2 regions of the Streptomyces sp. NPDC003027 genome follow, and region 2 is predicted to be linked to the other one. Evidence: riboswitches for the same ligand, from Rfam matches in the RefSeq annotation. Region 2 holds a riboswitch; the other holds the start of a gene.

Region 1 (5,405 bases), on a different contig from region 2:
GCAGGATCAGGTCCTCGTCGAAGTCGAAGGGGATCTCATGGGCCCCCACCAGGTTGATCCGGCCGCTCGACTTGATCCGCTCGAACTCCTCGTCCGCCTTCTCGACGTCGACCGTGCGCGGAGAGTTGCCCTCCAGACCGAGCAGGACGGCCTTCGGGGTGCCGTGGCCGTGGCCGGTGGCGCCGAGGGAGCCGTACAGCTCCGCCCGTATCGAGGCGGTGTGGGCGAGCAGGCCCTCGTTCTTCAGCCGGCGGGCGAACATCCGCGCCGCACGCATCGGCCCCACCGTGTGGGAGCTGGACGGGCCGATGCCGATCGAGAACAGGTCGAAGACCGAGATGGCCACGGGGAACTCCTTGTGGGGGTTGGTAGACGCCGTTGTCTGCCGGGGTGGTGCAGAACGCAGCGGAGCGGGGAACGGGCTGGGGCACCGCGCTCACATTCCATTGTGCGCGGTGCCCCGGAGCTGTCGTACGAACGAAACCTGGAACTGAAGCGTACGAAATTACTTCAGGCCGGGGTACAGCGGGTGCTTCTCCGCGAGTGCGGACACCCGGGACTTCAGCGCCTCGGCCTTGTCGGCGTCGAAGCCCGGCTTGAGGGCCTCGGCGATGACGTCGGCGACCTCGGTGAAGTCGTCGGCGCCGAACCCGCGGGTCGCGAGCGCCGGGGTGCCGATCCGCAGGCCGGAGGTGACCATCGGCGGGCGCGGGTCGTTCGGGATGGCGTTGCGGTTGACGGTGATGCCGACCTCGTGGAGACGGTCCTCCGCCTGCTGCCCGTCGAGCTCGCTGTCGCGCAGGTCCACCAGGACCAGGTGGACGTCGGTGCCGCCGGAGAGGATGGCGACGCCGTGCTCGGTGACATCGGCCTGGACCAGGCGCTCGGCGAGGATGCGGGCACCCTCGACCGTGCGCTGCTGGCGCTCCTTGAACTCCTCCGAGGCCGCGACCTTGAAGGAGACCGCCTTGGCCGCGATCACGTGCTCCAGCGGCCCGCCCTGGAAGCCGGGGAAGACCGAGGAGTTCAGCTTCTTCGCGAATTCCTTCTTGGCCAGGATGATGCCGCCGCGCGGGCCGCCGAGCGTCTTGTGCGTGGTGGAGGTCACCACGTCCGCGTACTCGACCGGGTTGGGGTGCAGCCCGGCCGCGACCAGCCCGGCGAAGTGGGCCATGTCGACCCACAGGTAGGCGCCGGTCTCGTCCGCGATACGGCGGAAGGCGGCGAAGTCCAGCTGGCGCGGGTAGGCGGACCAGCCCGCGATGATCACCTTGGGGCGGTGCTCCTTGGCGAGGCGCTCGACCTCGGCCATGTCGACCAGACCGGCGGCGTCGACGTGGTAGGCGACCACGTTGAACTGCTTGCCGGAGAAGTTCAGGCGCATGCCGTGGGTGAGGTGGCCGCCGTGGGCCAGGTCCAGACCGAGGATGGTGTCGCCGGGCTGGGCCAGGGCGAACAGCGCGGCCTGGTTGGCGGAGGCGCCGGAGTGGGGCTGGACGTTGGCGTACTCGGCGCCGAAGAGGTCCTTGACCCGGTCGATCGCGATCTGCTCGGCGACGTCCACGTGCTCGCAGCCGCCGTAGTAGCGGCGGCCGGGGTAGCCCTCGGCGTACTTGTTGGTGAGAACGGAGCCCTGGGCCTCCATGACCGCGACCGGAGCGAAGTTCTCCGAGGCGATCATCTCGAGGGTGGACTGCTGGCGGTGGAGCTCGGCGTCGACAGCGGCGGCGACGTCGGGGTCCAGCTCGTGAAGAGGGGTGTTCAGCACAGACATGAATCGATCCCTAAGGGGTCTCAGTTCCCGGCGGAGAACTCGGCGTACTCGTCGGCGGAGAGCAGGTCGTCCGGCTCGCCCGTGACGCGTACCTTGAACAGCCAGCCACCCTCGAACGGAGCGGTGTTCACCAGGGAGGGGTCGTCCACGACGTCCTGGTTGGCCGCCACGACCTCGCCGGTGACGGGGGAGTACAGGTCGCTGACGGACTTCGTCGACTCCAGCTCGCCGCAGGTCTCGCCCGCGGTGACCGTGTCGCCGACCTCGGGGAGCTGGGCGTAGACGACGTCACCGAGCGCGTTGGCCGCGAACTCCGTGATGCCGACCGTCGCGACGCCGTCCTCGGCGTCCGACAGCCACTCGTGCTCCTTGGTGTAGCGCAGCTGCTGGGGGTTGCTCATGACCTGATTCTCCTGGATCGGGGGAGTGCTGATGAACGTGGGTCTTGCGGGATGAGACGGGAGGTGAGACGGGCGGTGGGACGGGTCCCGCCGGGAAACGTCACTTCCGGCGCTTGTAGAACGGCAGCGCCACGACCTCGTACGGCTCATGGGTGCCGCGGATGTCCACACCTACACCCGGCGTGCCCGGCTCGGCGTGCGCCGCGTCCACGTACGCCATGGCGATCGGCTTTCCGAGGGTCGGGGAGGGGGCGCCGGAGGTGACCTCGCCGACGACCTCGCCGTGCGCGACGACCGGCATCCCGGCGCGCGGGACCCGGCGGCCCTCGGCGACCAGGCCGACGAGCTTGCGCGGCGGGGCGGTCTCGGCGCGCTCGGCGGCCTTCTCCAGCGCCTCGCGGCCGACGAAGCGGCCCTCGTTGGTCGTCTTCTCGAACTTGACGACCCGGCCGAGACCGGCGTCGAACGGGGTCAGGGAGGTGGTCAGCTCGTGCCCGTACAGCGGCATGCCCGCCTCCAGGCGGAGCGTGTCACGGCAGGACAGACCGCAGGGGATCAGGCCGACGGGGGCGCCGGCCTCCGTCAGCGCCTTCCACACGCCCTCGGCGTGCTCGGGCTTCACGAACAGCTCGAAGCCGTCCTCGCCGGTGTAGCCGGTACGGGCGATCAGCGCGGGGACCCCGGCGACCGTGCCGGGCAGACCGGCGTAGTACTTCAGCCCGTCCAGGTCGGCGTCGGTCAGCGACTTCAGGATGCCGGGGGACTCGGGGCCCTGGACGGCGATCAGCGCGTAGGCGTCGCGGTCGTCGCGCACCTCGGCGTCGAAGCCGGCCGCCCGCTCGGTGAGCGCGTCCAGGACGATCTGGGCGTTGGAGGCGTTGGCGACGACCAGATATTCGGCCGGTGCGGCCTCGCGCTCCTGGAGCCGGTACACGATCAGGTCGTCCAGGATGCCGCCGTCCTCCTGGCAGATCATCGTGTAGCGGGCCCGGCCCACCCCCACCGTGGAGATGTTGCCGACCAGCGCGAAGTCGAGCAGCTCGGCGGCCTGCGGCCCGGTGACGGCGATCTCCCCCATGTGGGAGAGGTCGAAGAGGCCCGCCTTGGTGCGGACGGCGTTGTGCTCGTCGCGCTCGCTGCCGTAACGCAGCGGCATGTCCCAGCCCGCGAAGTCGGTCATGGTCGCGCCCAGGGAGCGATGCAGGGCATCGAGGGCGGTCAGGCGGGGGGCAGTGCTCATGGGTGTGGCTCCCGGATCCCAGGGCGAAAAAAATCATGACGGACGAGGACGATCCTCCCCATCTGTCATGGAACCTGAGAGGTTCACCGAGAGCATCCTCGGCTTGCACCTTGGGTGGGGCGCGACAACGCGCCCGCTTTTCAGATCTGCCTCATCCGCGCGGTACGGGGCCTGAGAGATTCAAGGGAGGGTCTTGCTCCTTCGGCGCCCGGACTGCTACAGCACTGCTACAGCCTGTCCGGGACTCTCCCGCGCGGATTCGAGCGGCCGGTATGTGGTTGTGTGCGCTTGGCGCGCACATCATTGCACGCGGGTCCTGATCGGCAAATCGCTTGTGCCTCATTACCGTCTCTTTACACTTCTTGGGGAAGGGTCTTCAGGACCCGACAGGGGGAGAAGCGATGACGTTCCAGCGAACCGGCGCCTACGCGGCCACCGGCATACCGGCCCAGCGCGCCCGGGCCAGGACCCGGCGCCGCGCCGCCGCGCGCCTGCTCCGCGACCTGCGCGACCGGGACGGGCGCGGCCCGAGCGTGCTCGCCTTCGCCGCCGGCGACCTGGTGGTCGTCTCCGGGCTGCCCGGCAGCGGCAAGTCGACGCTGCTGCGCCAGGCCGCCGACGGACGCGGCATCGACTCGCAGGACGCCCGCGAGCGCTGGGAGGCGCGGATGCCCCGCTTCCTGCCGTACGCCGTCTACCGCCCGCTGGTGCGCGTCTCGCACTACGCCGGGCTGCGCCGCGCCCTGCGCGCCGGCCGGAGCGTGATAGTCCACGACTGCGGCACCCAGTCCTGGGTGCGCAACTGGCTCGCCCGCGAAGCCCGCCGCCGCGGCCGCTCCCTGCATCTGGTCCTGCTCGACGTCACCCCCGCCGCCGCCCGCGAGGGCCAGCGGGAGCGGGGCCGCGGGGTGTCCGGGTACGCCTTCGCCCGGCACCGCCGGGCGGTCGGCCGGCTGCTGCGCTCCGTCGAGGCGGGCCGGCTGCCCCGCGGCTGCGCCTCGGCGACCCTGCTCGACCGGGACGCGGCGGCCGCGCTACGGAAGATCGCCTTCCGGGACGCGCACTGACCGGCGGGGGAGCGGCGGCGTCCCGGACCGGCGCGCTCCGTACGCTTGTGGCCACGACGGCGCCGGGGCGGCGTTAGGGTTCTGCCCCGAGGGCGCGCGACCGGACGCGTGAGAAGGGGAACCGAGACCGTGGACGTTACGTGGCCGGGCAATGAGCTCGAAGAGGTACTGGCCGCCTCGCTCGGCAACCCCGCCGCGGGCGGCCGGCTCGTCGAGGTCCTCGGCCGCAGCCCCGTCTGGGTGCCGCTGCCCAACGGCGGCAGCCCCGAGAGCAGCGACCTGGACCTGCCCACGATGGAGATCGACGGCATCCCGTACGTCCCCGTCTTCAGCTCCGAGCAGCAGTTCCTCGCCTGCGTCGGCAGCCACATGTCGTTCACCGTCGCGCCCGCCCGCGAGTTCGCCCGCGGCCTGCCGCCGCAGCTCGGCATCGCCGTGAACCCCGGCGGCACCGTCGGCGCCCCGCTGCCCCCGCCCGCCGTCGCCGAACTCTGCCGGGCCGGACGCACCCCGCTGGACGGCCCCGCGAGCGGCGGCCGGGTCCGGCTCTTCGAACCCGACTGGCAGGACGACCCCGTCGACTTCCTCTCCGCCGCGGCCGCCGAGTTCGAGGCCACGGGCGTCGTCCTCACCGCCCGCCGCGCCCTCGCCAGCGTCGAGGGCACCGAACCCGCCCTCTTCGTCGGCGTCCAGCTCGCCGGCTGGGACGGCGTCGACCGCAACGCCCCGCTCGACGCGCTCGGCCGCGCGCTGGGCCGGGTCGAGGTCGCCTGGCCGGTCAATCTCATCCTCCTGGACGTTGCGCGGGACCCCGTGGCCGACTGGATGCTGGACCGGGTGCGCCCCTTCTACCAGCGGACCGACGGCTGAGCGGGGCAGCACGGCATTGAGCGTCATTAAGCTGGACCGGTGGACGGAAGAGG
Region 2 (5,405 bases):
TGTCGTCGACGCTGACACCGGTCGACTTGGACAGCGGGCGCAGATCGACGATGCACTCGTGGGCGACCAGACCGGCCGGGCCGGTGTAGAGCACTGGGTAGTGCGGCTCCAGACGCTTGGCGATGTAGTTCGCGGCGAGGACGGCGACCTGCGTGGCCCGCTTGAGGCCCTCGCCACCCATCAGTCGCACGTACGACCACGAGATCGGCAGGATGCCGGCCGAGCCCCACGGGGCGGCCGAGATCGGGCCGACGCCCGTCTCGGGGCCCGCGGCGGGCTGCAGCGGGTGGTTCGGCAGGTACGGAGCGAGGTGCGCGCGCACCCCGACCGGCCCGACACCGGGACCGCCGCCGCCGTGCGGGATGCAGAAGGTCTTGTGCAGGTTCAGGTGCGAGACGTCGCCGCCGAACTCGCCGGGCTTGGCGAGTCCCACCAGCGCGTTCAGGTTGGCGCCGTCGACGTACACCTGGCCGCCCGCCTCGTGCACCTGGGCGCAGATGTCGGCGACGTGCTCCTCGAAGACACCGTGCGTGGAGGGGTAGGTGATCATCAGCACGGACAGCTCGTCGCGGTACTGCTCGATCTTGGCACGCAGGTCCTCGACGTCCACCTCGCCGTCGTCGGCGGTCTTGACGACGACGACCTTCATGCCGGCCATCACCGCGCTGGCGGCGTTGGTGCCGTGCGCGGAGGACGGGATGAGGCAGACCGTGCGCCGCAGGTCGCCGTTGGCGCGGTGGTAGGCGCGGACGGCCAGCAGACCGGCCAGCTCGCCCTGCGATCCGGCGTTGGGCTGGATCGACACCTTGTCGTAGCCGGTGACCTCGGCGAGACGCTCCTCCAGCTCGGTGATGAGCGTGAGGTAGCCCTGCGCCTGCTCGACCGGGGCGAAGGGGTGGATCTGAGCGAACTCGGGCCAGGTCACCGGCTCCATCTCGGTGGTCGCGTTCAGCTTCATGGTGCAGGAGCCGAGCGGGATCATGCCGCGGTCGAGGGCGTAGTCGCGGTCGGCGAGCTTGCGCAGGTAGCGCAGCATCGACGTCTCGGAGCGGTGCGCGTGGAAGACCGGGTGGGTCAGGTACGCGTCGGTGCGCAGGAGCCCGTCGGGCAGCGTGTCCTCGGCGGCGGCGTCCAGGGCCTCGATGTCGGCGTCGACGCCGAAGGCGCCCCACACGGCGGCGAGCTGGGCGCGGCCGGTGGTCTCGTCGCAGGAGATCGACACGTGGTCGGCGTCGACGAGGTACAGGTTGACACCGGCCTCACGGGCGGCGGCGACGGCCTCGGCGGCCTTGCCGGGCACGCGGACGGTGAGGGTGTCGAAGTACGAGCCGTGCACGATCTCGACGCCACCGGCCTTGAGGCCCTCGGCGAGGACCGTGGCGTACCGGTGGACGCGCTGGGCGATCTGCTTCAGACCGTCGGGGCCGTGGTAGACGGCGTACATGCCGGCCATGACGGCGAGCAGCACCTGCGCCGTGCAGATGTTGCTGGTGGCCTTCTCACGGCGGATGTGCTGTTCGCGGGTCTGCAGGGCCAGGCGGTAGGCGCGGTTGCCGTCGGCGTCGACCGAGACGCCGACCAGGCGGCCGGGAAGGGAGCGGGCGTGCTTGTCCTGGACGGCCATGTAACCGGCGTGGGGCCCGCCGAAGCCCATCGGGACGCCGAAGCGCTGGGTCGTGCCGACGGCGATGTCCGCCCCCAGCTCGCCGGGCGAGGTGAGCAGGGTGAGCGCCAGCAGGTCGGCGGCGACGGTGACGATCGCGCCGATCTCGTGGGCGGCGTCGATGACGGGCTTGATGTCCCGGACGGCGCCGGAGGCCCCCGGGTACTGGATCAGCACACCGAAGACACCGCGCTCGGCGATCTCGGCGGGGATTCCCTCGCTCAGGTCGGCGACGACGACCTCGACGCCGGTCGGTTCGGCGCGGGTCTCGATGACGGCGATGGTCTGGGGCAGGGCGTCGGCGTCGACGAGGAAGACGCCGTTCTTGACCTTGCCGACGCGCCGGGAGAGGGCCATGGCCTCGGCGGCCGCGGTGCCCTCGTCGAGCAGCGAGGCACCGGAGGTGGGCAGACCGGTGAGGTCGGCGACCATGGTCTGGAAGTTGAGCAGCGCCTCCAGGCGGCCCTGCGAGATCTCCGGCTGGTAGGGCGTGTACGCGGTGTACCAGGCGGGGTTCTCCATGACGTTGCGGAGGATCACCGGCGGGGTGAAGGTGCCGTAGTAGCCGAGGCCGATCATCGGGGCGAGGACCTGGTTGCGGTCGGCGAGCCGGCGCAGCTCGGCGAGGACCTCGGCCTCGGTGCGGGCGTCGGGAAGGCCGAGCGCCTCGGCGCTCTTGATCACGTCCGGCACGGCGGCGGCCGTGAGCTCGTCGAGGGAGCCGTAGCCGACCTGCGCGAGCATCTTGGCCCGGGCTTCGGCGTCGGGCCCGATGTGCCGCTGTTCGAACGGGATGCCCTGCTCGAGCTCGGAGAGCGGAATGCGGTGGGCGGTCATGTACGGAGGCCTCCTGGTCGTCACGACCTGCGAGGGGCACCACGGCGCGGGTGCCCGGACGGCCTCCCCCTCTGTCATCTCAACCTGAGAGTTTCACCGGCACGCCGAAGGGCACGCCGGCTTTCACCGTCGGTGAGAGCGGATGCCGTCGGACGCCCGCCCTGCTTTCCAGAGTGACCTCGTCCGTGCGGTACAGGGGCCTGAGAGATTCCGGGGAGGATTTGCTCCTTCGGCGCCTCCGGAAGTTCTCTCCGGAGGACTCTCCCGCACGGGGTCGACAGCCACAGCCAGCCTACCAGCGCGGTTCCCGCTCCCATCGCTCAAGTGGCCGACATCCCAGATGTGCACTTTCGTAGTCTTTGAAGGTCTTCGAAGACCAGTCGCGACAGTTGGAGGGACCGTGCAGACCGACATCGATCCGCGCAGCCTGATCGGCCGCAAGGCGTTCGACCGCGACGGCAACAAGATCGGCACCGTGGACGAGGTGTACCTCGACGACGCGACGGGGGTACCGGAGTGGGCCGCGGTCCGCACGGGACTGTTCAGCCGGGACGCGTTCGTCCCTCTGGAGCCCAGCGAACTGGTCGAGGACGGTCTCCACGTCCCGTACGAGCGCGCCCTGATCAAGGACGCCCCCGACTTCGGTGTGGGCCGCCATCTCTCCCCGGAACAGGAGCTCCAGCTCTACCGCCACTACAACATCGCCCTGCCGCCGGTGCCGGACCACGACTTCGGCCACCTGGCGGGCCAGGAGGAAGCCTGACCGGCCGCTCGGGCCTCTCCAGCCCGGTTCGCCCCGGGCGGCCGCAGGCCGCGGCCTTCCCGGGGCGACCGCTTGTCCCCGCGCGAGCGCGCACGGCTCTTCTCCCCCGTGGGCACCACGTTGTACGTCCCAGAGCGATCCGGGAACCGCCGGGGGACGGTTCCTGGGCGATCGCCGCGGGACGGTTCCTAAGCGACCGCCGCCGTCCCCGCCCCGCCCCCCACCAGCGGCAGCGGGTCCGCCGGCTCCAGTTCCGGGTCGTCGACGGGGAAGGTCCGCACCCGCCCCGGCCCCGACCCCGGCTCCTCGAAGCGCACGGTGACCCGCCCGACTCCGCTGCCCTGCACCCACCCGGCGCCGTACACCGCGTGCCGTACGTCGTGCCCGGGCGCCCATCGCCGCTCGGCCGGCGCCGGCTCGACCGCCTCCGGCGCCGCGGGCGTCTCCCCCGAATCCTCCTCGGACGGCGGCTCCGCCGCCTCCGCCTGCGCGAACAGGTCCTCCTGCGTGTAGTCCGCCAGCCCGCTGACCCCCACGCCCAGCAGCCGCACCCCGCCCGTCGTGTCCACACCCTCCAGCAACCGGCCCGCCGCCTCCCGCACCACCACCGGATCGTCCGTGGGCCCGCGCAGCGTCTCCGACCGCGTCAACGTCGAGAAGTCGTACCGCCGTACCTTGAGCACGATCGTCCGGCCCGAGTGCCCGGAACCCCGGAGCCTGCCCACGCACCGCTCCGCGAGCCGCTCCACCTCCGTCCGGATCCGCACCCGGTCGTGCAGGTCCACGTCGAAGGTGTCCTCCACCGACACGGACTTCGCGTCCCTCTCGGCCACCACGGGCCGGTCGTCGTGCCCCTGGGCCATGCGGTACAGGGAGGCCCCGTGCGCCCGCCCCAGCAGCCGTACAAGCTCGTCCTCACCCGCTTCCGCGAGGTCCGACACCGTCGTCATGCCCGCCCTGCGCAGATGCTCCCCGGTGGCCGGGCCGACGCCCGGCAGGATCCGCACGGACTTCGGTCCGAGCAGCTCCCGCTCCGTGCCCGGCTCTATGAGCACCAGCCCGTCCGGTTTCGCCTCCTCCGAGGCGATCTTCGCCAGCATCTTGGACCCCGCGAGCCCCACCGACCCCGTCAGTCCCGTCGTCCCGAGGATGTCCCGGCGCAGCAGCTCCCCCGCCCTGCGGGCGCTCGCGCTGTCGTCGGCGACGCCCCCGGCCTCCAGGTCCACGAACGCCTCGTCCAGGCTGAGCGGCTCCACCAGGGGCGACAGTCGTCCGAGCAACTCCATGACCTGCTCGCTGATGGACCGGTAGAACGCGAAGCGGGGCACGAGATAGGCGGCGTTCGGCGCCCGTCTGCGCGCCTGAGCCATCGGCATCGCCGAATGGACGCCGAAGCGCCGTGCCTCGTACGAGGCGGTGGCGACCACTCCGCGCGGCCCGAGACCACCGACGACCACCGGTTTTCCGCGCAGGCTCGGTTTCGCCGCCTGCTCGGCGGCGGCGAAGAAGGCATCCATGTCCAGATGCAGAATCGTCGGCGCGGCTCTCACATCTCCGATGCTGCCCTACGCCACTGACAATCGGCTCGCACTCCCGTGCGGGCGCGCCCGGCACACGCTTCCCAGCGGCCGCTCGCCCGTCCGGGCGCCGTCCAGCGGACTCAGACGGCCCGGTCCCGCCGGCGTCGCGCCAGCTCGTCGCCGGGGTTGTGCCGGATCAGCGTCTCGCCCGTGTCCACGCGCTCCCCGTGCAGTTGTGAGAGCGCGGCCTCCACGTCTCGCCAGACCACTCCCACCGCGATCCCGAAAACGCCCTGTCCCCCTTGGAGCAGGTCCACGACCTCGTCGGGCGAGGAGCACTCGTACACGGTCGCGCCGTCGCTCATCAGCGTCATCCGCTCCAGATCGCGGAAACCGTGGGCACGCAGATGCTGCACGGCCGCCCGGATGTTCTGGAGCGCGACCCCGGTGTCCAGGAAACGCTTGACGATCTTGAGGACGACGACGTCGCGGAAGCTGTACAGCCGCTGCGTCCCCGAGCCGTAGGCGGGCCGTACGCTCGGCTCGACAAGGCCGGTACGCGCCCAGTAGTCCAATTGGCGGTAGGTGATCCCCGCCGCCGCGCACGCGGTGGGCCCGCGGT

The links. Region 2 has a riboswitch for glycine ahead of gcvP (aminomethyl-transferring glycine dehydrogenase). Riboswitches for the same ligand answer to the same signal wherever they lie in the genome.
Region 1: another riboswitch for glycine. It lies ahead of gcvT (glycine cleavage system aminomethyltransferase GcvT); the one in region 2 lies ahead of gcvP (aminomethyl-transferring glycine dehydrogenase).

The regions. Positions count from the first base shown of each region.
Region 1 covers NZ_JBSFTU010000025.1:34,709-40,113, reverse strand. The annotation lists gene ACWDX6_RS19245 (L-serine ammonia-lyase) at 1-346, opposite strand, end outside; gene glyA (serine hydroxymethyltransferase) at 506-1,774, opposite strand; gene gcvH (glycine cleavage system protein GcvH) at 1,795-2,175, opposite strand; gene gcvT (glycine cleavage system aminomethyltransferase GcvT) at 2,276-3,415, opposite strand; glycine riboswitch at 3,566-3,677, opposite strand; gene ACWDX6_RS19225 (AAA family ATPase) at 3,817-4,482, shown strand; gene ACWDX6_RS19220 (enhanced serine sensitivity protein SseB) at 4,612-5,352, shown strand.
Region 2 covers NZ_JBSFTU010000037.1:8,380-13,784, reverse strand. The annotation lists gene gcvP (aminomethyl-transferring glycine dehydrogenase) at 1-2,500, opposite strand, end outside; glycine riboswitch at 2,679-2,777, opposite strand; gene ACWDX6_RS23520 (PRC-barrel domain-containing protein) at 2,901-3,263, shown strand; gene ACWDX6_RS23515 (DNA polymerase IV) at 3,452-4,813, opposite strand; gene ACWDX6_RS23510 (MerR family transcriptional regulator) at 4,924-5,405, opposite strand, start outside.